3 regions of the Rhodococcus sp. X156 genome follow, and region 3 is predicted to be linked to each of the others. Evidence: riboswitches for the same ligand, from Rfam matches in the RefSeq annotation. Region 3 holds a riboswitch; each other region holds the start of a gene.
What was found. A riboswitch is a leader RNA that binds a small molecule or an ion and turns the genes downstream of it on or off. The one in region 3 is predicted to bind cyclic di-AMP.
Positions count from the first base shown of each region.

Region 1: linked by a shared signal. The riboswitch ahead of ELX43_RS18135 (transglycosylase family protein) and the one ahead of ELX43_RS02585 (transglycosylase family protein) in region 3 are both predicted to bind cyclic di-AMP.
Region 2: linked by a shared signal. The riboswitch ahead of ELX43_RS18185 (NlpC/P60 family protein) and the one ahead of ELX43_RS02585 (transglycosylase family protein) in region 3 are both predicted to bind cyclic di-AMP.

Region 1 is NZ_CP034766.1:425,160-431,791, forward strand. It holds gene ELX43_RS02020 (sulfurtransferase) at 1-722, shown strand, start outside; cyclic di-AMP (ydaO/yuaA leader) riboswitch at 1,019-1,217, shown strand; gene ELX43_RS18135 (transglycosylase family protein) at 1,224-2,039, shown strand; gene ELX43_RS02030 (acyl-CoA dehydrogenase family protein) at 2,160-3,260, opposite strand; gene ELX43_RS02035 (acyl-CoA dehydrogenase family protein) at 3,270-4,451, opposite strand; gene ELX43_RS02040 (ferredoxin) at 4,596-4,787, shown strand; gene ELX43_RS02045 (3-oxoacyl-ACP reductase) at 4,922-5,809, shown strand; gene ELX43_RS02050 (aldehyde dehydrogenase family protein) at 5,825-6,632, shown strand, end outside.
Region 2 is NZ_CP034766.1:1,113,625-1,120,256, reverse strand. It holds gene ELX43_RS05365 (hypothetical protein) at 1-257, opposite strand, end outside; gene ELX43_RS18185 (NlpC/P60 family protein) at 336-1,445, opposite strand; cyclic di-AMP (ydaO/yuaA leader) riboswitch at 1,525-1,683, opposite strand; gene ELX43_RS05355 (saccharopine dehydrogenase NADP-binding domain-containing protein) at 1,789-3,159, opposite strand; gene ELX43_RS05350 (hypothetical protein) at 3,211-3,462, opposite strand; gene ELX43_RS05345 (NYN domain-containing protein) at 3,551-4,870, opposite strand; gene ELX43_RS05340 (DEDD exonuclease domain-containing protein) at 4,955-6,632, shown strand, end outside.
Region 3 is NZ_CP034766.1:538,771-545,402, forward strand. It holds gene ELX43_RS02575 (MogA/MoaB family molybdenum cofactor biosynthesis protein) at 1-212, shown strand, start outside; gene ELX43_RS02580 (molybdenum cofactor biosynthesis protein MoaE) at 209-637, shown strand; gene ELX43_RS02585 (transglycosylase family protein) at 728-1,471, opposite strand; cyclic di-AMP (ydaO/yuaA leader) riboswitch at 1,478-1,668, opposite strand; gene ELX43_RS02590 (MoaD/ThiS family protein) at 1,924-2,220, opposite strand; gene moaA (GTP 3',8-cyclase MoaA) at 2,224-3,294, opposite strand; gene ELX43_RS02600 (TOBE domain-containing protein) at 3,401-3,805, shown strand; gene modA (molybdate ABC transporter substrate-binding protein) at 3,802-4,578, shown strand; gene ELX43_RS02610 (ABC transporter permease) at 4,575-5,381, shown strand; gene ELX43_RS02615 (ATP-binding cassette domain-containing protein) at 5,393-6,469, shown strand; gene ELX43_RS02620 (HAD-IIA family hydrolase) at 6,577-6,632, shown strand, end outside.

The sequences.
Region 1 (6,632 bases), 110 kb from region 3:
TCGACCTCGACCGGTGCCTGGCCGCCCCGCCGAGCCCGGAGCGGGGCCGCCACCCGCTGCCCGACCCCGAGGTGTTCGCCGCCGAGCTGGGCCGGCTGGGCATCGGCGACGACGACACGGTCGTGGCCTACGACGACGCCGGGGGGCGCAGCGCTGCCCGCCTGGTGTGGCTGCTGCGGGCCACCGGCCACGAGGCTGCGCTGCTCGACGGCGGGCTGGCGGCCTACCGGGGTCCGCTGGAGACGGCGCCCGTCCGCCGCGCGCCCACCACCTTCACCGCCCGGCCCTGGCCGCGGGAGCGGCTGGCGGACCTGGACGAGGTGGTGGCGCAGGCGGGCGGTGGCGCCGGCGTGGTGCTCGACGCCCGGGCCCCCGAGCGCTACCGCGGCGAGCAGGAGCCGGTGGACGCCCGGGCCGGCCACGTCCCCGGGGCGAAGAACCTGCCCACCCAGGCCACGCTGGCCGAGGACGGCACCTTCCTCCCGGCGGCCGAGCTGCGCCGTCGCTTCACCGCGGCGGGCGTGGGGGCGGGTGCGCCGGTGACCGCCTACTGCGGCTCGGGAGTGACCGCCTGCCACAGCCTGCTGGCTCTGGAGCTCAGCGGGCTGGGTGCCGGTCGCCTCTACCCGGGGTCGTGGTCGCAGTACAGCAGCGATCCCCGCCGCCCCGTTGCCACCGGGGCATCACCAGGTGGTGTCGTGGACCAGGAAAACTGCCTGTGACCTGGGACTTGTCGCCTCTCAGGGCGTGACGCAGGCCGCTTTCCGGGGCCGATTTCGGGGGTCCAGCCTGTGATCCGAGTCACCGATCCCGGGCTGCTGACAAAAGCGTCCCGTTTTGCGGACATGCCGGCTGACCTGCGGAAACGGTGACGTCGCGGGTCGCCGGGGAGGCGTTACCTACCCGAGACCTTGGCGCTGCGGGGCCTCGACGCACCCGTGCTCGGTCCGTACGTTCGTTTGTGGCCGGGAACAACCGGCCGACACCGGGCCCGCCGCGCTCAATCCTGTCCCGCGGGCATCCGGAACCTCCGATCTAACCAGGGACAGGGACGGAGGACCCACATCCAGGGGCACACCCGGGATGCCGGCCGGAACCGCTGATCAGCGGCTCTGACCTTGGGGTGAAGCCAGCAGGCCCAGCTCGTGGACCTGGTGGCCGGGCAACCTCTCAGCCCGAACCCGACAGCTGACTCCGCAGGCGCAGGGAGAGGATCTACCCATATGACTCGCAAGACCACCACCGCCTCCAAGCACTCCACCGGCGCCCGCAACGCCGCCAAGGTCGTCATCGCCGGCCTCGTCGTCGGTGCCCCGATGGCGATCTTCGCCTCGCCGGCCTCCGCCGCCGGCAACGACTGGGACGCGGTCGCGCAGTGCGAGAGCACCGGCAACTGGTCCATCAACTCGGGCAACGGCTTCTCCGGTGGCCTGCAGTTCACCCCGAGCACCTGGAAGGCCTTCGGCGGCTCGGGCTCGGCCCACAACGCCTCCAAGTCCGAGCAGATCGCGGTCGCCGAGCGCGTGCTCGCCGGCCAGGGCAAGGGTGCGTGGCCGGTGTGCGGCAAGAACCTCGGTTCGGGCAACGCCTCCGCCAGCAGCTCCACCGCGAAGGCCACCACCAAGTCAGCCCCCAAGGCGCAGGCCCCCAAGGCTGCGACCACGCAGAAGGCGCAGGCGCCCAAGGCCTCGGCTGCCAAGGCGCAGGCCCCCAAGGCCAGCACCGCCAAGGCACAGGCGCCCAAGGCTTCGGCTGCCAAGGCGCAGGCCCCCAAGGCCAGCACCGCCAAGGCACAGGCGCCCAAGGCCTCGGCTGCCAAGGCGCAGGCCCCCAAGGCCAGCTCCGCCAAGGCCACCACCAAGGCGAAGGCAGCCAAGTCCAGCGGCAAGACCTACACGGTGAAGTCGGGCGACACCCTGTCGTCCATCGCCTCCACCCAGGGTGTGAGCGGCGGCTACCAGGCGCTGTTCAGCATCAACAAGGGCAAGATCAGCAACCCGAACATGATCTTCGCGGGCCAGACCCTGACCCTCGCCTGATCCTGCTCACCCGGCTCGGCCTCGGCTGAGCCAGCTGAACCAGCACAGGACCCCGCCACCGCCACCGGCAACGGTGTGCGGGGTCCTGTGCTGTCTGCGTGGACGGCCGGAGGGCGGTGGCTAGGCGGGCTCCGCGGCCAGGGTGGCGCCCAGGCGCAGCAGCTGCGCCGTCGCCGCCCCCAGCTCGAACTCGTTGCGCTTGGCCGCGGTGAAGTACCGGTGCAGGGCGTGGTCGGTGTCGATCCCCACGCCGCCGTGCACGTGCACCGCGGTGTGGCTCACCCGGTGCCCGGCGTCGGCAGCCCAGAACTTGGCGGTGGCCACCTCCGCGGTGCTGGGCAGGTCCTCCGCCAGCCGCCACGCCGCCTGCCAGAGCGTGAGCCGGATGGCTTCCACGTCGATGTAGGCGTCCGCCAGGCGCTGGGCCACTGCCTGGAAGCTGCCGATGGGACGGCCGAACTGCACCCGCTCCCTGGCGTACTCCGCGGTCAGCTCCAGCGCCCGCTCGGTGACGCCCAGCTGCAGCGCACAGATCCCGACGGTGCCGCGGTCCACCAGCCAGGTCAGTGCCGCCTCGCCGTCGGTGCCGAGGACCCGGTCGGCGTCCAGGCGCACGTCGGTCAGCTCCACCAGGCCGGCGCTGCCCCCGTCCACCAGCTGCTGGTCCTGCACCTGCACGCCGGGATCGTCGCTGCGCACCAGCAGCACCACCGGGCCGGCGTCGGTGGCGGCCGCGACCAGCACGGCATCGGCCACCGGCGCCCAGGACACCGCGGACTTGGCGCCGTTGAGCACCCAGCCGTCGCCGCTGCGCTGTGCCCGGGTGCCACCGGTGCCGGGCTCGTCCACCAGCGCCACGGTGAGCACCAGCTCACCCGCCGCGGCCGGTGCCGCCCACCGCTCGCGCTGGCTGTCCGTGCCCAGCTCGGCGATGGCCGCGGCGGCCATCACCACCGACTGCAGGTACGGCACGGGCGCCACCGCCCGGCCCAGCTCCACCAGCACGCTGCACTGCTCGAGCAGGCCGAAGCCACCGCCACCCACCTGCTCGGGGAGGGCGGCGGAGAGCACGCCCGCGGTGGCCAGGTCGGCCCACAGCTGCTGGTCCCAGCGCGGCCCGGTCTCCACGGCGCGCAGCCGCTCCTGGGTCACCTTGTCGGTGAGGATCTGGCGAGCCAGGCCGCCGAGGTCCTGCTGGGCATCGGTCAGGGAGAAGTCCACGTCGAGCTCCTAGCGCTTGGCGGCGGGCAGGCCGAGGGCGAGCATGGACACGATGTCGCGCTGGACCTCGTTGGTGCCGCCACCGAAGGTGAGGATCAGCGAGGAGCGGTGCATCCGTTCGACGCGGCCCTGCAGCAGGGCCCCGGCCGAGCCGTGCCGGACCACCGCGCTGTTGCCCAGCACCTCCATCAGCAGCCGGTACGCCTCGGTGGCGAGCTCGGTGCCGAAGACCTTGGTGGCCGAGGCGTCGGCGGGGGTGGGGGCCTGGCCCACGCTCCAGGCGATCTTCCAGTTGATCAGCTTGAGGAAGTCGGCCTTGGCGTGCACCCGGGCCAGGTGCAGCTGCACCCACTCCTGGTCGATCACCCGGGTGCCGTCGGGCAGCTTGGTCTGCTGGGCCCACTCCCGCACCTCGCGCAGGGCGGTGCGCACCGGGGCGGAGGAGGTCAGGGCGACCCGCTCGTGGTTCAGCTGGTTGGTGACCAGCGGCCAGCCCGCGTTCTCCGCCCCGACCCGGGAGGTCACGGGGACACGGACGTCCTCGTAGTAGGTGGCACTGGTGCCGGGTCCGGCCATGGTGTGCACCGGCGTCCAGGAGAACCCGGGCGCGTCGGTCGGCACGATGAGCATGCTGATGCCCTTGTGCTTGGGTGCCTCGGCATCGGTGCGGCAGGCCAGCCACACGTAGTCGGCGTACTGGATGAGGCTGGTCCACATCTTCTGCCCGTTGACCACGTAGTCGTCGCCGTCGCGCACCGCCCGGGTGCGCAGCGAGGCCAGGTCGGTGCCGGCCTCGGGCTCGGAGTAGCCGATGGCGAAGTGCAGCTCACCGGCGGCGATGCGGGGCAGGAAGAAGGCCTTCTGCTCCTCGGTGCCGTACCGCATGATCGTCGGGGCCACGCTGTTCACCGTCAGGAACGGCACCGGCGCCCCGGCCACCGCCGCCTCGTCGGTGAAGATCAGCTGGTCCATCATCGGGCGGGCCTGCCCGCCGTGCTCGGTCGGCCAGCCCAGGGCCAGCCACCCGTCGGCGCCCATCTGGCGGACGATCTCCTTGTAGGTGTCGCCGGTGCCGTACTCGCCCTGCGTGGAGCTCATCGCCTCGCGGCGCTCCGGGGTCATCAGGCGCGCGAAGTAGCTGCGCAGCTCACGCCGCAGCTCCTCCTGCTCGGGGGTGTAGCTGATCCGCATGGGCCCTCCTGGCTGGAACAGGTTCTTGCGACACTAGCGCGGACCATTGCTTCTCGGTAGAACCGGTTCTAGTGTCGGTCAGGGCCTGCTCGCGAGGCGGCCGGGCCGAGTCGGTCACCGATCGTTCGCAGTGGAGGCATTCCGATGAAGGTCACTGTCGACTTCGACCTGTGCGAGGCCAACGGAGTCTGTGCCGGCCTGGCGCCCAAGGTCTTCGACCTTGACGACGACGAGCAGCTGACGATCTTGCAGCCGGAGCCGCCGGAGGAGCTGCAGGCGCGGGTGCGCAAGGCCGTGGAGCGCTGCCCCAAGAGCGCACTCGCCCTCGAGGAGTGAGGCCCGTCCGTCTTGGTGCTGTCGAGCCGGACGAGAACACGTTCTAGCGTCGAAAGTCCCGCCGCCCAGCCGACTCGAGGAGCACCGATGAGCTTTGCCCGCAGATCAGGTCCGACCGGTCGGGCGTGCCGCCGGTGAGCGAGAAGCCACTGGCCGGCAAGGTCGCCGTGGTCACCGGAGCCGGCGCCGGGCTGGGCCGGGCGGAAGCGCTCGCGCTCGCCACCCAGGGTGCCGACGTGGTGGTCAACGACATGGCCGACACCGACGTGGTGGACGAGATCAAGGCGCTCGGCGTGCGGGCGGCCCTGGTGCAGGGCGACGTGGGTGAGCGCACCACCGCCGACGAGCTGGTCCGCACCGCGGTGGAGGACCTCGGCGGGTTGCACGTGGTGGTCAACAACGCCGGCGTCACCCGCGACCAGATGCTGTTCAACATGAGCGACGCCGACTTCGACCTGGTGGTGCGGGTGCACCTGCGGGGGCACTTCCTGCTCACCCGCAACGCCGGCGCGTACTGGCGCGAGCAGTCCAAGCAGGCCGGCGCCCCGGTGTACGCCTCGCTGGTGAACACCTCGTCCGAGGCAGCCTTCTTCGGCCCCGCCGGGCAGGCCAACTACGGCGCGGCCAAGGCCGGCATCACCACCCTGACCATGACCGCCGCCAAGGCGCTGAGCCGCTACGGGGTGCGGGCCAACGCCATCTGCCCGCGGGCCCGCACCGCGATGACCGAGGCGGTCTTCGACGCCCCACCGTCCGACGGGCCCGACCCGCTCTCGGTGGACAACGTGGCCCCGCTGGTGGCCTACCTGGCCTCGCCCGCCGCCGCGGCCGTCAACGGCCAGGTCTTCGTGGTCTACGGCGGGAAGGTGGCGCTGATGGCGCCGCCGACCATCGAGCAGAAGTTCTCCTCGGCGGGTGCGATGTGGACCCCCGAGGACATCGAGCGCTCCATCGGCGGGTACTTCGCCGACCGCGATCCTGCGCGGATGTTCGTCAACACCGACCTCGCACACCTCGCCTGAGGAGGCCGCACCACCATGACACTCACCATGCAGCCCCGGATCGACGCGCTCGGGCTCAAGACCGGCCAGCTCCTGGTCAACGGCCAGTGGCGCGACTCCGCCGACGGAGCCACCTGGACCCACCACCACCCGGCCACCGGCGAGGCGGTCGGCGAGTTCGCCGTCGCCACCACCGCCGACGTGGAGGAGGCCGTGCAGGCGGCGCGCACCGCGTTCGACGACGGGGCCTGGCCCCGGATGCGGGCGGGCGAGCGGATCAAGCTGATCCACCGCTACGCCGACCTGCTGCGCGCCAACGGCGAGGAGCTCGCCGGGCTGCTGGCGCTGGACAACAGCGTGCCGCTGTCCTTCGGTGGCATCTACGCCGCCTCCATCGACGTGGCGGCCGACGTGTTCGACCACCACGCGGGGTGGATCGACAAGATCGGCGGCCAGACCCTGCCCGCGTACCAGGGTGGCGACCACGTGGCGATGACCTTCCGCGAGCCGATCGGCGTGGTCGCGGCGATCCTGCCGTGGAACGCGCCGTTCCTGCTCTACGCGCAGAAGGTGGCCCCGGCGCTCGCCGCCGGCTGCACGGTGGTGCTCAAGCCCTCGGAGTACGCCTCCTTCGCCGTGCTGCGCATGGTGGAGCTGCTGGTGGAGGCGGGCCTGCCCGACGGCGTGCTGAACGTGGTCACCGGCCCGGGCGAGACCGTCGGCGAGGCGATGATCACCCACGACGCGGTGGACAAGATCAGCTTCACCGGCAGCCGGACCATCGGCCAGCACATCCTGCGGGCCTCGGCGGGCACCCTCAAGCGGGTCTCGCTGGAGCTGGGCG
Region 2 (6,632 bases), 570 kb from region 3:
TTGCTGCGCACGGCGACGGCCCACTGGTCGAGCAGCTGTTGCACCGCCTTCTTGCGCGCGGCCTGGCTCGCCGCGGGCGGCACTGCGTTCTGCGAGGCGGTGGCGGTCAGCGGTGGGGCACCGGTGGTGCTGGGCCCGGACACTCCCGCGTCCCGCGACGTTGGGGTGTCCGACCGCAGCGCCACCACGGCCGCGGTGATCACCAGGACGAGCACGAGCGCCGCCAGCAGGACGCGCGGCAGCGCACGACTGCTCATCGGTCCAGCCTAGGACACCCCGTCGTCGTGGCGGGGTGTCCGTTCCGGTGGCCCGCGCGGATCAGTGCAGCGGAGTGATCAGTAGCGGCGAGCACCGGTGTAGGGCATGTTGCCCATCGGCGCGACCTTGACGGGCTGGCCCTCGGTGGGGGCGTGCACCATGTTGCCGCCGCCGGCGTAGATGCCCACGTGCGAGACCGGGCTGTAGAAGAACACCAGGTCGCCGGGCTGCAGCTGGTCGCGGGAGACCGGGGTGCCGCCGCCGGCCTGTGCTGCGGCGGTGCGCGGGATGGCGGTGCCGGCCTGGCGGAAGGCCCACTGGGTCAGCCCGGAGCAGTCGAAGGAGCCGGGGCCGGTGGCGCCGTATACGTAGGGCGAGCCGAGCTTGCTCATCGCCGCCTGCAGGGCGGTGGCGCCGCGACCCGAACCGGCGGACCGGGTGCTGGCGACCGCGGGAGCGGCCGGGGCGACGGCCCCGCCACGAACGGCCGCAGCGGGAGCCGCGGGCTGGCTGGCAGCCTCCGCGGGCGGCGTGACGGGGGTGGTGGGAACCGGGGAGACGAAGCCCGCCGGGACGATGGCACCGGCGTAGCGCACCCGCTCGGCCTCGGTGAGCGAGGCCAGCTTGGCGCGGACCGCGGTGGCGCGGGTGCTCAGCTCGTCCTGCTTCTTGCGCAGGTCCGCCTGCACCAGGGCGGCGGCGTCGGCGGCGGCCTTGGCGGCGGCAGTGGCCGAGCGCGCGTCGGTGGCGGCGGTGGCGGCCTGGGCGGAGGCGGCGGAGAACTTCTGCACCCGGTCGTTGGTGTCCGCGGCCAGCACGTCCAGGCCCGACATCTGGTCGAGCAGGTCCTGCGGCGACTCGCTGATCATCAGCGCGGACAGCTTGTTCAGGCGTGCGCCCTGGTAGGAGGCGGAGGTGAGGGCGTCCACGGTGCCGCGGAACTGCTCCTGCTCCGACTGCGCCACCCGGAGGCTCTCCTGCGCGGAACCCAGCCGGGTCTCGGCGTCGACCCGCTGCGATTGCTTGGCGTCCAGGTCGACCTGCGCGCCCAGGAGCTGCTCGTTGACCACCTCGGCGTCGTGGCCCAGCCGGGCGAGCTCCTGCTCAGCCTGGGTCGCGTTGTCGGGGAGCACCGGGTCGGCGCTGGCCGGGGTGGCCGACATCGTGGCGATGGCCACCGCGGCCATTCCGGCGGCGAGGACGCCACGAACAGTGCGTGTGCGGGCCGTACGAGCTCGAGCTAGGGACGCCACAGGGCGAAGTCTCCTTGTATCCGTTAACCGCCTACCGAGTTAGCTGACGGGTTCGGACTGGACACAAACAGCCCTACAGCGCGGTCGCCCGTGACGGCGGCGAGCTGATTCACCCCGGAGAACTGGGTTCCCGGCTCGACTCCCCGACGGGTCGACTCGGCGGTGACCCCCAGTGCAATCCTCTTGAGACCGCTAACCCCTGGAAGGTCTCGGCCAGGTTACGGAATGGACATCCCCCGTGTCTACTGTGACCGTTTCGAGACGTGGGTGGCGTCGCTCAACGGCTCGCCACGTCGAAGGTCATGCCGGCGCGGCGCAACCTGTCGAGCAGGGCGGTCCCCATGGCGCTGGCCGGGGTGAGCACGCCCGCCGCTGCAGGCAGCTGCGCGCGGTCCAGGGCCAGGCACAGCGCGCTCTCCCCCATCATCATCGCGGTCGCGGCGTAACCGGGATCACCCTGCGCGGCGACGGTGCACACGTAGCGTCGACCGGTGGTGGTGCGGGTGTGCACCTCCATCCGGAAGTAGCCGTTGCGCTGCGCTCGCTCGGACGGGCCGCTGCCGGGGCTGGGCAGCACCCGGTCGAGCACCCAGCGGGCGGGGCCGAACATGAGCCCGGCCGCAGCACCCCAGGTGCCGCCGGCGATGGCCAGCGCAGCACCGGGTGAGACCACCGAGTCGCCGCAGCCGATCACCTCGCGGTAGCGGAGCGTGCGGCCGTAGGCCCAGCCCTGCAGCGCGTTGCTGCGCCGCACGATCCGGGTGTTGTACTGCGCCATGACGAACGGGGCCGTCCAGCCGCCCACCTCGGGGTCGCGGCGCACGAAGGCCTGGTCGGCCTCCTCGCCCAGCTGCGGCTCGGCGGCGCGGTCGGGGCTCATCGCGTAGGGGTCGGCCACGTGCTCGGCCAGGGACGGGTCGGTGCGCACCACGTCCACCTGGTTGCGCAGCGAGTCGATGGTGCCGCCGCTGAACCCGCCGCGGGCCGCCTTCACCACCAGCGTGGTGTCGGTGAGCTCGCCGGCGCCGTCCGCGCGGACCTGCTCGTGCAGGCTGAGCACCCCGAGGTCGGAGGGGATGGAGTCGAAGCCGCAGGAGTGCACGATGCGGGCACCGGTGCGCGCCGCCACGTCGTGGGCGGCGGCCATGCTGTCGCGGACGAAGAGCACCTCGCCGGTGAGGTCGACGTAGTCGGTGCCCGCGGCGGCGCAGGCGCGCACCAGGGGCAGGCCGTACTTGGCGTAGGGCCCCACCGTGGTGGCGACCACCCGGGCGGCCTGGGCCACCCGGCCCACCGCGTCGGCGTCGGCCGCGTCGGCCACCACCAGCGGCCAGCTCTGCGCGGCCGGGCCCAGCCCCGCGCGAGCCGACTCCAGCCGCTGCAGGGAGCGACCGGCCAGGCCCACGCGCAGGTCCGCCGGGGCGTGCTCGGCCAGGTAGCGGGCCACGAGCTTGCCGACGAAGCCGGTGGCTCCGAACAGGACGACATCGAGCTCCCGGTCCCCGGCGGGCTGCACCGGGGCTTCCGGCGCGGCGGGCTCGGTGGGTGCGGTCGGCTCGGTGGGTGCGGGCTCCGTCACCTCCACCACGGGCTCCGTGGACTCGGAAGGCTCAGTGGGCTCGAGGGGCTCGTGCTCGGTGTCTGCCATGCCGACCACCCTAGGGGGACAGGGCGAGCCGCCGCTGCCCCACGAGGCGGCTCAGCCCGCGCGGCGGTCCGGCGCCGGCGGCGGATCCTGGGGCACCAGCCGCAGGCGGGGCACCATGCCGGCCTCGGCCAGCACCTCCATGGCCCGCTGCTCCTCGGCCCCGATCTCCACCGCGCTGCGAGCGGGCAGCCCGGTGGTGGCCGTGGCCGGCGCGGGGAGCCCGGGGTGGCCCAGCAGCACGGAGATCACGCAGTCTCCGCACGCGAGGTCGCGCACCGCACACGTGTCGCAGTCGATCACCATGGTCCTGCTCCATCTCGCCGAGCGGTCGGGTGGCTCCTGACCGGCCTCGGCGCGGACGCTAGGGGCGGGCACCGACAAGAACCCGTGCTCAGCGGGCCAGCCGCTCCAGGAGCACGTCCGAGGCGACGCTGTGCGCGCCCATCGCCCGCACCGACTCGGCCACCTCCCGGTCGGAGCTGGCCACCACCACCGGCCGGCCCTCCGGCTCGGCGGCGGTGAGCTCGCGGATGACGTCGTCGGCGATCACGCCGTCGGCGCTGAAGACCACCCGCACCCCGCGCGCCCACACGTGTCCGCCGCCGGAGACCACCGCCGCGCCGTCGAACACCACGGTGACCTCCGCCCGGGTCTGGGCGGCCAGCAGCGCCAGCGAGCGCACCAGCCGGTCGCGCTGGGCGATCAGCGTCAGCTGCGGGTACCCGGTCTTGCTCACGTTGTAGCCGTCCACCAGCAGGTGCACCTCCGGCAGCCGCAGCGCCCGGTCCAGCGCGCGCTCGTCGGGCAGCACCCGGCCGGGGGTGCGCGGCCGAGCGAGGGCGGCGGCCACCTGGTCGGCCGGCAGCACGCCGCGGGCGGTGGTCTGCGGGTAGATGCCCAGCTCGGAGCGCAGGCCCTTGCCCACCCCGGTGAGGGTGTCCAGCAGCAGCCGCAGCCGCACGTCGTCGGCGTTGCGGGCCTCCCCCGCCGCCAGCCGGGCCTGGTCGCGCTCGCGCTCGGCCCGCTCGGCCCTGGCCTGCTCGGCCGCCAGCCGCGCCTGGTCGCGGGCCCAGTCCGCGCGCACCTGCTCCAGCTCGGCCGCCACGTCCTGGGCGCGGCCCTGCTGGGTGGTCGAGGCGACCGCGGCGGCGTCCAGTGCCTCCCGCAGGCGCTGGCCCTGCTGGCGCAGCCGCGCGCGCAGCCGGGTCACCTCCTCCTCCAGCGCGGGGGCGGGGGCGGCGGCAGTCGCCTCCCGTGCCTGGGCCAGCTCGGCCGCCAGGCGCTCGTGGGTGCGCTCCGCCTTCAGCAGCCGCCCGCGCAGCACCGCCACCTCCGCCCGCAGCGCCCGCAGCTCGTCGATCTCGCCCGCCTCCGCCACCAGCTCGGCCGCCACCGGCTCACCCAGCAGCAGGCTGCTGGCGGCGGCGGCCACCCGGTCGGCGGAGGCGGTGTCCAGCTGGTGGACCGTGCTGCCCCGCAGCTGCTCCACCACCGCCGCCCGGAAGCGGGGCTGGGTCCGCACCGCCGCGACCATCTGCCGCGAGCCCAGGCGTCGGCGCTTGGCGGGGGTGAACCGCAGCAGCGGTCGCAGCTCGGCGGGCACGTCGGCGGGGCGCATGGCGGGCAGCGCCGCGTCGACCAGGTCGGCCAGCCGGTCGAGCACCGCGGCGGGCAGCTCCTCCGGCCCGGCGTCGCGCAGGGTTTCGGTCACCGCTCAATGCTATTCACCGGGCAACGCCGCAGGTCGCGGCGACGGCACAGGAAGTGTCGGTCGCCTGACCTAGCGTGCGCGCCCATGAGCTCTCCACAGCTGGTGCAGCCGAACCAGCGGCAGCTGACGTTCGACGAGCTGGGCACCCCGCTGAGCGAGGTCACCTTCGTGGTGGTGGACCTGGAGACCACCGGCGGCAAGGCCGGCGTGGACGCGATCACCGAGATCGGCGCGGTGAAGGTGCGCGGCGGTGAGGTGGTCGGCGAGCTGGCCACCCTGGTCGACCCCGAGCGCGGCATCCCCCCGCAGATCAGCCAGATCACCGGCATCACCTCGGCGATGGTGCACGACGCCCCGACCATCGCCGCCGTGCTGCCCGCGTTCCTGGAGTTCGCCGCCGGCGCGGTGCTGGTGGCCCACAACGCCCCCTTCGACACGGGCTTCCTCAAGGCGGCCTGCGAGCGGCTGGGGCTGCCCTGGCCCGCCCCGCGGGTGCTGTGCACGGTGAAGCTGGCCCGCCGGGTGCTCACCCGCGACGAGGCACCCTCGGTGCGGCTGTCCGCGCTGTCGGCGCTGTTCGGCACCGAGACGCTGCCCACCCACCGCGCCCTCGACGACGCCCGTGCCACCGTGGAGGTGATGCACCGGTTGTTCGAGCGGGTGGGCAACCTGGGGGTGCACAGCTACGAGGAGCTGGTCACCTTCCTGCCCGCGGTCACCCCGACCCAGCGGCGCAAGCGCAGCCTGGCCGAGCACCTGCCCAGCGAGCCGGGCGTCTACCTCTTCCGCGGGCCGGGCGAGGAGGTGCTCTACGTGGGCACCGCCACCGACCTGCGGCGCCGGGTGCGCAGCTACTTCACCGGCTCGGAGACCCGCACCCGGATCAAGGAGATGGTGGCGCTGGCCACCCGGGTGGACTCGGTGAGCTGCGCGCACGCGCTGGAGGCCGGGGTGCGCGAGCTGCGGCTGCTGGCCCACCACGCCCCGCCCTACAACCGGCGCTCCAAGTTCCCGCACAAGGCGTGGTGGGTGACGCTCACCGACGAGGCCTTCCCGCGGCTGTCGGTGGTGCGCACCCCGCGGGACGGGGCCCTGGGGCCGTTCTCCCGCCGCTCGGCCGCGGTGGAGGCCGCCCAGGTGCTGGCCGACGCCAGCGCGGTGCGGCCCTGCTCGCAGCGCATCCCGCTGCGCTCCCCCAGCGCCACCCCGTGCGCGCTGCACGAGATGAACCGCTGCGCGGCGCCCTGCGCGGGGCTGCAGTCGGCCACCGACTACGCCCGCGGGCCGCGGCTGGTCGCCGAGGCGGTGGCCGGTCGCGACACCCGGGTGCTGCTCACGCTGGTGGCCGGGGTGGAGGAGCTGTCCACGCAGTGCCGGTTCGAGTCCGCGGCCCAGCGCCGCGACGAGGCCGCCGCGCTCATCGCCGCCACCCGGCGGGCCCAGCGGCTGGCCGCCCTGGCCGCGGTGGACGAGCTGGTGGCCGCGCGGCCGGACGGCAGCGGCGGCTGGGAGCTGGTGGTGGTGCGCTGCGGACGGCTGGCCTCGGCGGGCACCGCCCCGCGCGGAGTGCACCCGGTACCGGTGGTGGACGTCCTGGTGGCCTCGGCCGAGACGGTGCTGCCCGGACCCGGACCGCTGCGCGGCGCCCCCGCCGAGGAGGTGGGGCTGGTGGCCCGGTGGCTGGAGCAGCCCGGGGTGCGCCTGGTGCGCGCCAGCACTCCCTACGCCGAGCCCGCCTGGGGTGCCGGACGCTGGACGGAGT
Region 3 (6,632 bases):
ACGAGGTGCCCGGGCTGGCCGACGCCGTCCGGGCCGCGGGCTCGGACGCAGTGCCCACGGCGATCCTCTCCCGCGGCGTGGCCGGGGTGGCCGGCCGCACCCTGGTGGTGAACCTGCCCGGCTCCACCGGCGGCGTCCGGGACGGGCTCGCGGTGCTGGAGCCGGTGCTCGACCACGCGCTGGACCAGCTGGCGGGGGGCGACCACCGGTGACGGCACACGTGGCGCGGGCGCTGGTGACCGAGGACGAGCTGAGCCTGGCCGAGCACGAGGCGCTGGTGGCCGAGCAGGCCGCCGGTGCGGTGGTGAGCTTCGCCGGGGTGGTCCGCGACCACGACGGGGGCCGCACCGTCACCGCGCTGGAGTACTCCGCGCACCCCACGGCGGGTGCGCTGGTGGCCGAGGTGGCCGCTGATGTCGCGGCGCGGGTGCCGGGGGTGCGGGCGGTGGCGGTGAGCCACCGGGTCGGTCCACTGGGCATCGGCGACGTCGCGCTGGCGTGCGCGGTCTCGGCCGACCACCGGGCCGAGGCGTTCCAGGTCTGCGCGCTGCTGGTGGACGAGGTCAAGGCGCGCATCCCGGTGTGGAAGCGCCAGGTGTTCCCGGACGGCACCGACGAGTGGGTCGGCTGCGCCTGAGCGCGACGGCCTGGCCCCACAACCTGGTGGCGCAGCAGAAGACCCCGGCACCGTGGAGGCTGCCGGGGTCTTCTGCTGTGGTGCTGTGGATCAGCCCAGGTGGAGGACCTGGCCGGGGTAGATCACGTTGACGTTGCTGATGGTGCCCTTGTTCAGCTGGAAGATGGCCTGGTAGCCACCGGAGATGCCCTGCGAGCGGGCGATGCCGGACAGCGTGTCACCGGACTTGACCGTGTAGGTGCCGGCCGAGGAGGTCGCCGCCTTGGTCGTGGTCTTGGTGGTGGCCTTGGTCGCGACCTTGGGGGCGGCAGCCTTCGGAGCAGCAGCCTTGGGGGCGACAGCCTTAGGAGCAGCCTTCGGGGCGGCAGCCTTGGGAGCAGCGGCCTTGGGAGCAGCAGCCTTGGGAGCCGACTTGGTGGACGCCTGCGGGGCGCTGGCACCGGCGGTGGCCGACGCGTTGCCCGAGCCGGTCAGCACCTTGCCGCAGACGGGCCAGGCACCCTTGCCCTGGCCGGCGAGGACGCGCTCGGCGATGGCGATCTGCTGGGCCTTGCTGGCCTGGTTGGCCTGCGGGGCGTAGGCGTGGCCGCCGAAGGCCTTCCAGGTGCTGGCGGTGAACTGCAGGCCGCCGTAGAAGCCGTTGCCGTTGGCGATGGACCAGTTGCCGGTGCTCTCGCACTGGGCGACTGCATCCCACTGGCTGGCGGAGGCCGCCGAGGCGGGCGCGGCCAGCACGGTGAGGGGGGCGCCGACGACCATGCCGGTCAGAGCGACCTTGGCGACGGTGCGGCTGGTGGTGGTGGGCTTGCGGTGACGGCCTTGGGTACGGGACATCTGGGTGGATCCTCTCCATACGCGCCTGCGAAGTCAGCTGTCGGGTTCGGGCTGAGAGGTAGCCCGGCTTCCCCACCCGTGGCTCGAGTGGTTTCGCTTCACCCCAAGGACCTAGGCAGCAGATCTGCGCCTCGGCCCGTCGTTCGGCTGCCCGAACGTGGGTCCTCCGTCCCTGCTCCTGATGGTTCTCGAGGTAACCGGTTCCCACGGAGCAGGGTTTGGCGCGGCGGACCGGTTCGGCCGGGGCTGTTCCGGCCAGGGGGAACGGTACGTGCGGCACAGGCTGCCGTCACCTCGTCCACTGTGGCCGATTTGTTACCTGTAACGCCCCTGCCACAGTTGACGATCCCGGCATAACCCCAGGTCAGGGCACTGACGCGTCTGTTCGTTGCGGACTCGTTATCCCGCCGTGATGTGACCGAGATCACGTTGGCCAGACGTTTATCTGACTGTTATCCGCCCGCGAAAGGTGGCAGCACGTCGACGGTGCCGCCGGGGGGCAGCGGCCGCTCGCGGTCGCGGACGGCGACCTCGTCGAGCAGGAACGAGCAACGCTTGAGCACCTCGACCAGGGGCGGGTGTCGCTCCGCGAGGACGGCCAGCAGCGTGCTGAGCGTGGCGCTGGCCGGCGCGCTCACGATCTCGGTGGGGGTGCCCGCCGCGGCCCGCGCCGCGGCGAAGTAGCGCACCTCCAGCTCGATGGCGGGTGCGCTGGTCGTCGGGCTGGTGCTCTCCGGAGAGGTGCTCACGAGTCAGCCCCCGATCGCGCTCATCGGGCGGGTGGGCTGCAGGAAGCCGGGGTCGTTGATCCCGTGACCCGGCAGCTTGGCCCACATGGCGTCCTGCCAGCGCTGCGCGATCGCGTCGTCACCGGCGTCGGAGCGCAGCAGGTCGCGCAGGTCGGTCTCGCCGGTGGAGAACAGGCAGCTGCGGACCTGGCCGTCGGCGGTGAGCCGGGTGCGGTCGCAGTCACCGCAGAAGGGTCGAGTGACCGAGGCGATGACGCCGACCGTCGCGGGTCCGCCGTCGACCAGCCAGCGCTCGGCGGGCGCGGCTCCGCGCGCCTCGCTGTCGGGAGTGAGCGCGTAGGCGGTGCGCAGCGAGGCCAGGATCTCCTCGGCGGTGACCATCTCGCTGCGCTCCCAGCCGTGCTGGGCGTCCAGCGGCATCTGCTCGATGATCCGCAGCTCGTAGCCGTGCTCCAGGCAGAACTGCAGCAGCTCGGGCGCGTGGTCGTCGTTGATGCCCCGCATCAGCACCGCGTTCACCTTCACCGGCGTCAGCCCGGCGTCGGCCGCGGCCCGCATCCCGGCGAGGACGTCGGCCAGCCGGTCGCGGCGGGTGATCTGGTGGAACAGCTCGGGGCGGACGGTGTCCAGCGAGACGTTCACCCGGTCCAGGCCCGCGGCGCGCAGGGCCTTGGCCTTGCGGACCAGGCCGAGCCCGTTGGTGGTCAGCGAGATCTCCGGCCGCGGACGCAGCGCGGCGGCGTCGGCGATGATCCCGGCGAGGTCGCCGCGCAGCAGCGGCTCGCCGCCGGTGAAGCGCAGCTCGCGCACGCCCAGGTCGGTGACGGCGATGCGGATCAGCCGGGCCAGCTCCGCGCGGGTGAGCAGATCGGAGGTGGGCAGCCAGTCCAGGCCCTCGGCCGGCATGCAGTAGGTGCACCGCAGGTTGCAGCGGTCGGTGAGCGAGATCCGCAGGTCCGTGGCGACCCGGCCGTGGGAGTCCAGCAGGGCCGAGGTCTGCGGGCGCGCCGGGTCGCGTGGCGGGGTGACGCCACCGCGGCCCGGCACGGGCAGGCCAAGTGAGACAACGGTCATGCGGCCAGCCTATCGAGGCCGGCGAGGGGCAGCAGAAGGACAAAGGGGCCCGCGCAGGGGCTGCCATGGATGGCTGTTCCGCGCGTGCGGGTATAGCGTGCGATTCATGCCGCAGCTGAGGATTAGTGAAGCGGCGGCAGTGCTCGCCGTCAGTGACGACACCGTGCGTCGCTGGGTGGACTCCGGGGCGCTCAGCGCGCAGCGCGACACCGCCGGACGCATGGTCGTCGATGGGGCGGAGCTGGCCGCCCACGCCACCGCGCACGCCACCACCACCACTGATCCGTCCGGGGTGGGGAGGTCGGCGCGCAACCGCTTCGTCGGGCTGGTGACCCGGGTGGTGGCCGACGAGGTGATGGCTCAGGTGGAGATGCAGTGTGGGCCGCACCGCGTGGTCTCGCTGATGAGCAGCGAGGCGGTGCGCGAGCTCGGCCTGGAGCCCGGCCGGGTGGCCGTCGCGGTGGTCAAGGCGACGACGGTGATCGTGGAGACCCCCGAGGGGCAGCAGTGACGGTGCGCCGGCGGCGGGGTCTGCGCCACGCGGTGCCCGCCGGGCTGGCGGTGCTGGCGGTCTCCGCTGCCACCGGGTGCAGCACCGGCGCCGACGGTCCGGGCACGCTCACCGTCTTCGCCGCGGCCTCCCTGCAGCCGGCCTTCACCCAGCTGGCCGCCGCCTTCGAGCAGGCCCACCCCGGCACCCGGGTCAGCTACAGCTTCGCCGGCTCCTCCGCGCTGGCCACCCAGATCGACCAGGGGGCGCCCGCCGACGTGTTCGCCTCGGCCGACGAGACGACGATGCAGCGAGTGGTCGACGCCGGGCTGGTGACGGGCGCGCCCACCACCTTCGCCACCAACTCGCTGCAGATCGCCGTCGCCCCGGGCAACCCGCGCGGAGTCACCGGGCTGGCCGACCTGGCTCGCCCGGGCACCGCCGTGGTGCTCTGCGCCGTGCAGGTTCCGTGCGGGACCGCCGCCACGAAGGCCGCCGGCGCCGCGGGCGTGCGCCTCGCCCCGGTGAGCGAGGAGTCGTCCGTGACCGACGTGCTGAACAAGGTGGTGGTGGGGGAGGCCGACGCCGGGCTGGTCTACCGCAGCGACGTCACCACCACGGGAGACCGCGCCAGCGGGGTCGACTTCGCCGAGAGCAGCGCGGCGGTCAACCGCTACCCCGCGGCCGTCCTCACCGGCGCCAAGGACCCCGCGCTGGCCGAGGACTTCCTCACCCTGCTCACCAGCGAGCAGGGCCGGACCGTGCTGGCCCAGGCCGGCCTCGCCGCGCCGTGAACGTCCTCCGTCCGGGGCGGACCTTCTCGGGCGTGCCGCGCTGGGTCTTCGTCCCCGCGGTGATCGGCGCGCTGTTCGTGCTGCTGCCACTGGTGAGCATGGTCGCCACGGTGCGCTGGAGCGAGCTGCCGTCCCTGGTCACCTCGCCGTCGGCGCTGGCCGCGCTGGGGCTGAGCCTGCGCACCTCCGCCGCCGCCACCGTGCTCTGCGTGCTGCTGGGCGTGCCAATGGCCCTGGTGCTCGCTCGCGTGCAGCTGCCGGGCCTGCGGGTGCTGCGGGCGCTGGTGCTGCTGCCGCTGGTGCTGCCCCCGGTGGTCGGCGGCATCGCGCTGCTGTACACCTTCGGGCGCAGGGGCCTGCTCGGGCAGCACCTGGACGCGCTGGGACTGCAGATCGCCTTCTCCACCACTGCGGTGGTGCTGGCGCAGACCTTCGTGGCGCTGCCGTTCCTGGTGCTGAGCCTGGAGGGCACCCTGCGCACCGCGGGGCAGCGCTACGAGGCGGCCGCGGCCACCCTGGGCGCGCGTCCGGCGACGGTGCTGCGCCGGGTGACGCTGCCGCTGGTGCTGCCCGGCCTGGTCTCCGGTGCGGTGCTCTCCTTCGCCCGTGCGCTCGGCGAGTTCGGCGCCACCCTCACCTTCGCCGGCAGCCTGGAGGGCGTCACCCGCACCCTGCCGCTGGAGATCTACCTGCAGCGCGAGACCGACGCCGACGCCGCCGTCGCGCTGTCGCTGGTGCTGGTGGTGGTCGCCGTCCTGGTGGTGGTGGCCGCGCGCGGCCGGGCCGGCTCGGGCGCGCTGTGACCGGCGGGCCGGTGCGCACCGGTGCGCTGGCGGTGCGTGCGCAGGTCGCCGCGCGCGGCGTGGAGCTCGAGCTGGAGGTGGGCGCCGGTGAGGTGGTGGCGGTGCTCGGGCCCAACGGCGCAGGCAAGTCCACCCTGCTGTCGGTGGTGGCCGGGCTGCTGCACCCTGACGAGGGGAGGGTGAGCCTGGACGGGCGGGTGCTGCTGGACACCGGCACGGGGACCCGGGTGCCACCGCACCGGCGCGGGGTCGCGCTGCTGGCCCAGGACCCGCTGCTGTTCCCGCACCTGAGCGTGGCCGACAACGTCGCGTTCGGTCCCCGCAGCGCCGGGCAGGGACGCCGCGCGGCCGCCACCGTCGCGGCGCGCTGGTTGGCGGAGGTCGGGGCCACCGAGCTGGCGGGGCGTCGGCCGGCGGCGCTGTCGGGTGGGCAGGCGCAGCGGGTGGCGGTGGCCCGGGCGCTGGCGGCTGAGCCCGCGCTGCTGCTGCTGGACGAGCCGATGGCGGCGCTGGACGTGGGCGCGGCGCCGGCCATGCGCTCGGTGCTGCGCCGGGTGCTGCGCGAGGAGGGCGGACGCAGCGCGCTGCTGGTCACCCACGACGTGCTCGACGCCCTGGTGCTCGCCGACCGGGTGGTGGTGGTCGAGGGCGGTCAGGTGGTGGAGGCCGGTCCGGCGGCACAGGTGCTCAGCCGTCCCCGCAGCTCCTTCGCGGCCCGCATCGCCGGGCTGAACCTGCTGCTGGGCACCGTGACCGAGCGCGGGCTGCGCACCGCCAGCGGCACCGCCCTGGCCGGTGTGCTGGACGAGGACTGCCGCCCGGGGCAGGCCGCGGTGGCCGTGTTCGACCCGCTGGCCGTGGCCGTGCACGTGCAGCCACCCGGTGGCAGCCCGCGCAACGCCGTTCCGGTGCGCGTGACGGCGGTGGAGCCACGGGGTCAGCTGGTGCGGGTGCGCGCGGTGCAGGACGGCGGCGAGGTGCTGCTGGCCGACGTCACCACGGCATCGGTGGCCGAGCTGGACCTGGTGCCCGGGCACCGCGCCTACTTCGTGGTCAAGGCAGCCGAGGTCCGGGTGCACCTGCGCTGATCTGCCCAGGACCGGTCGTGGTGGGTCAGACTGGGACGGTGAGCACCGAACCGAGCGCCAGCGACCCCGAGGCCAGCAAGGACGCCGCCGCCGCCTGGACCTACCTGATGGACATGGACGGCGTGCTGGTGCACGAGGACACCATCGTCCCCGGCGCCGACGT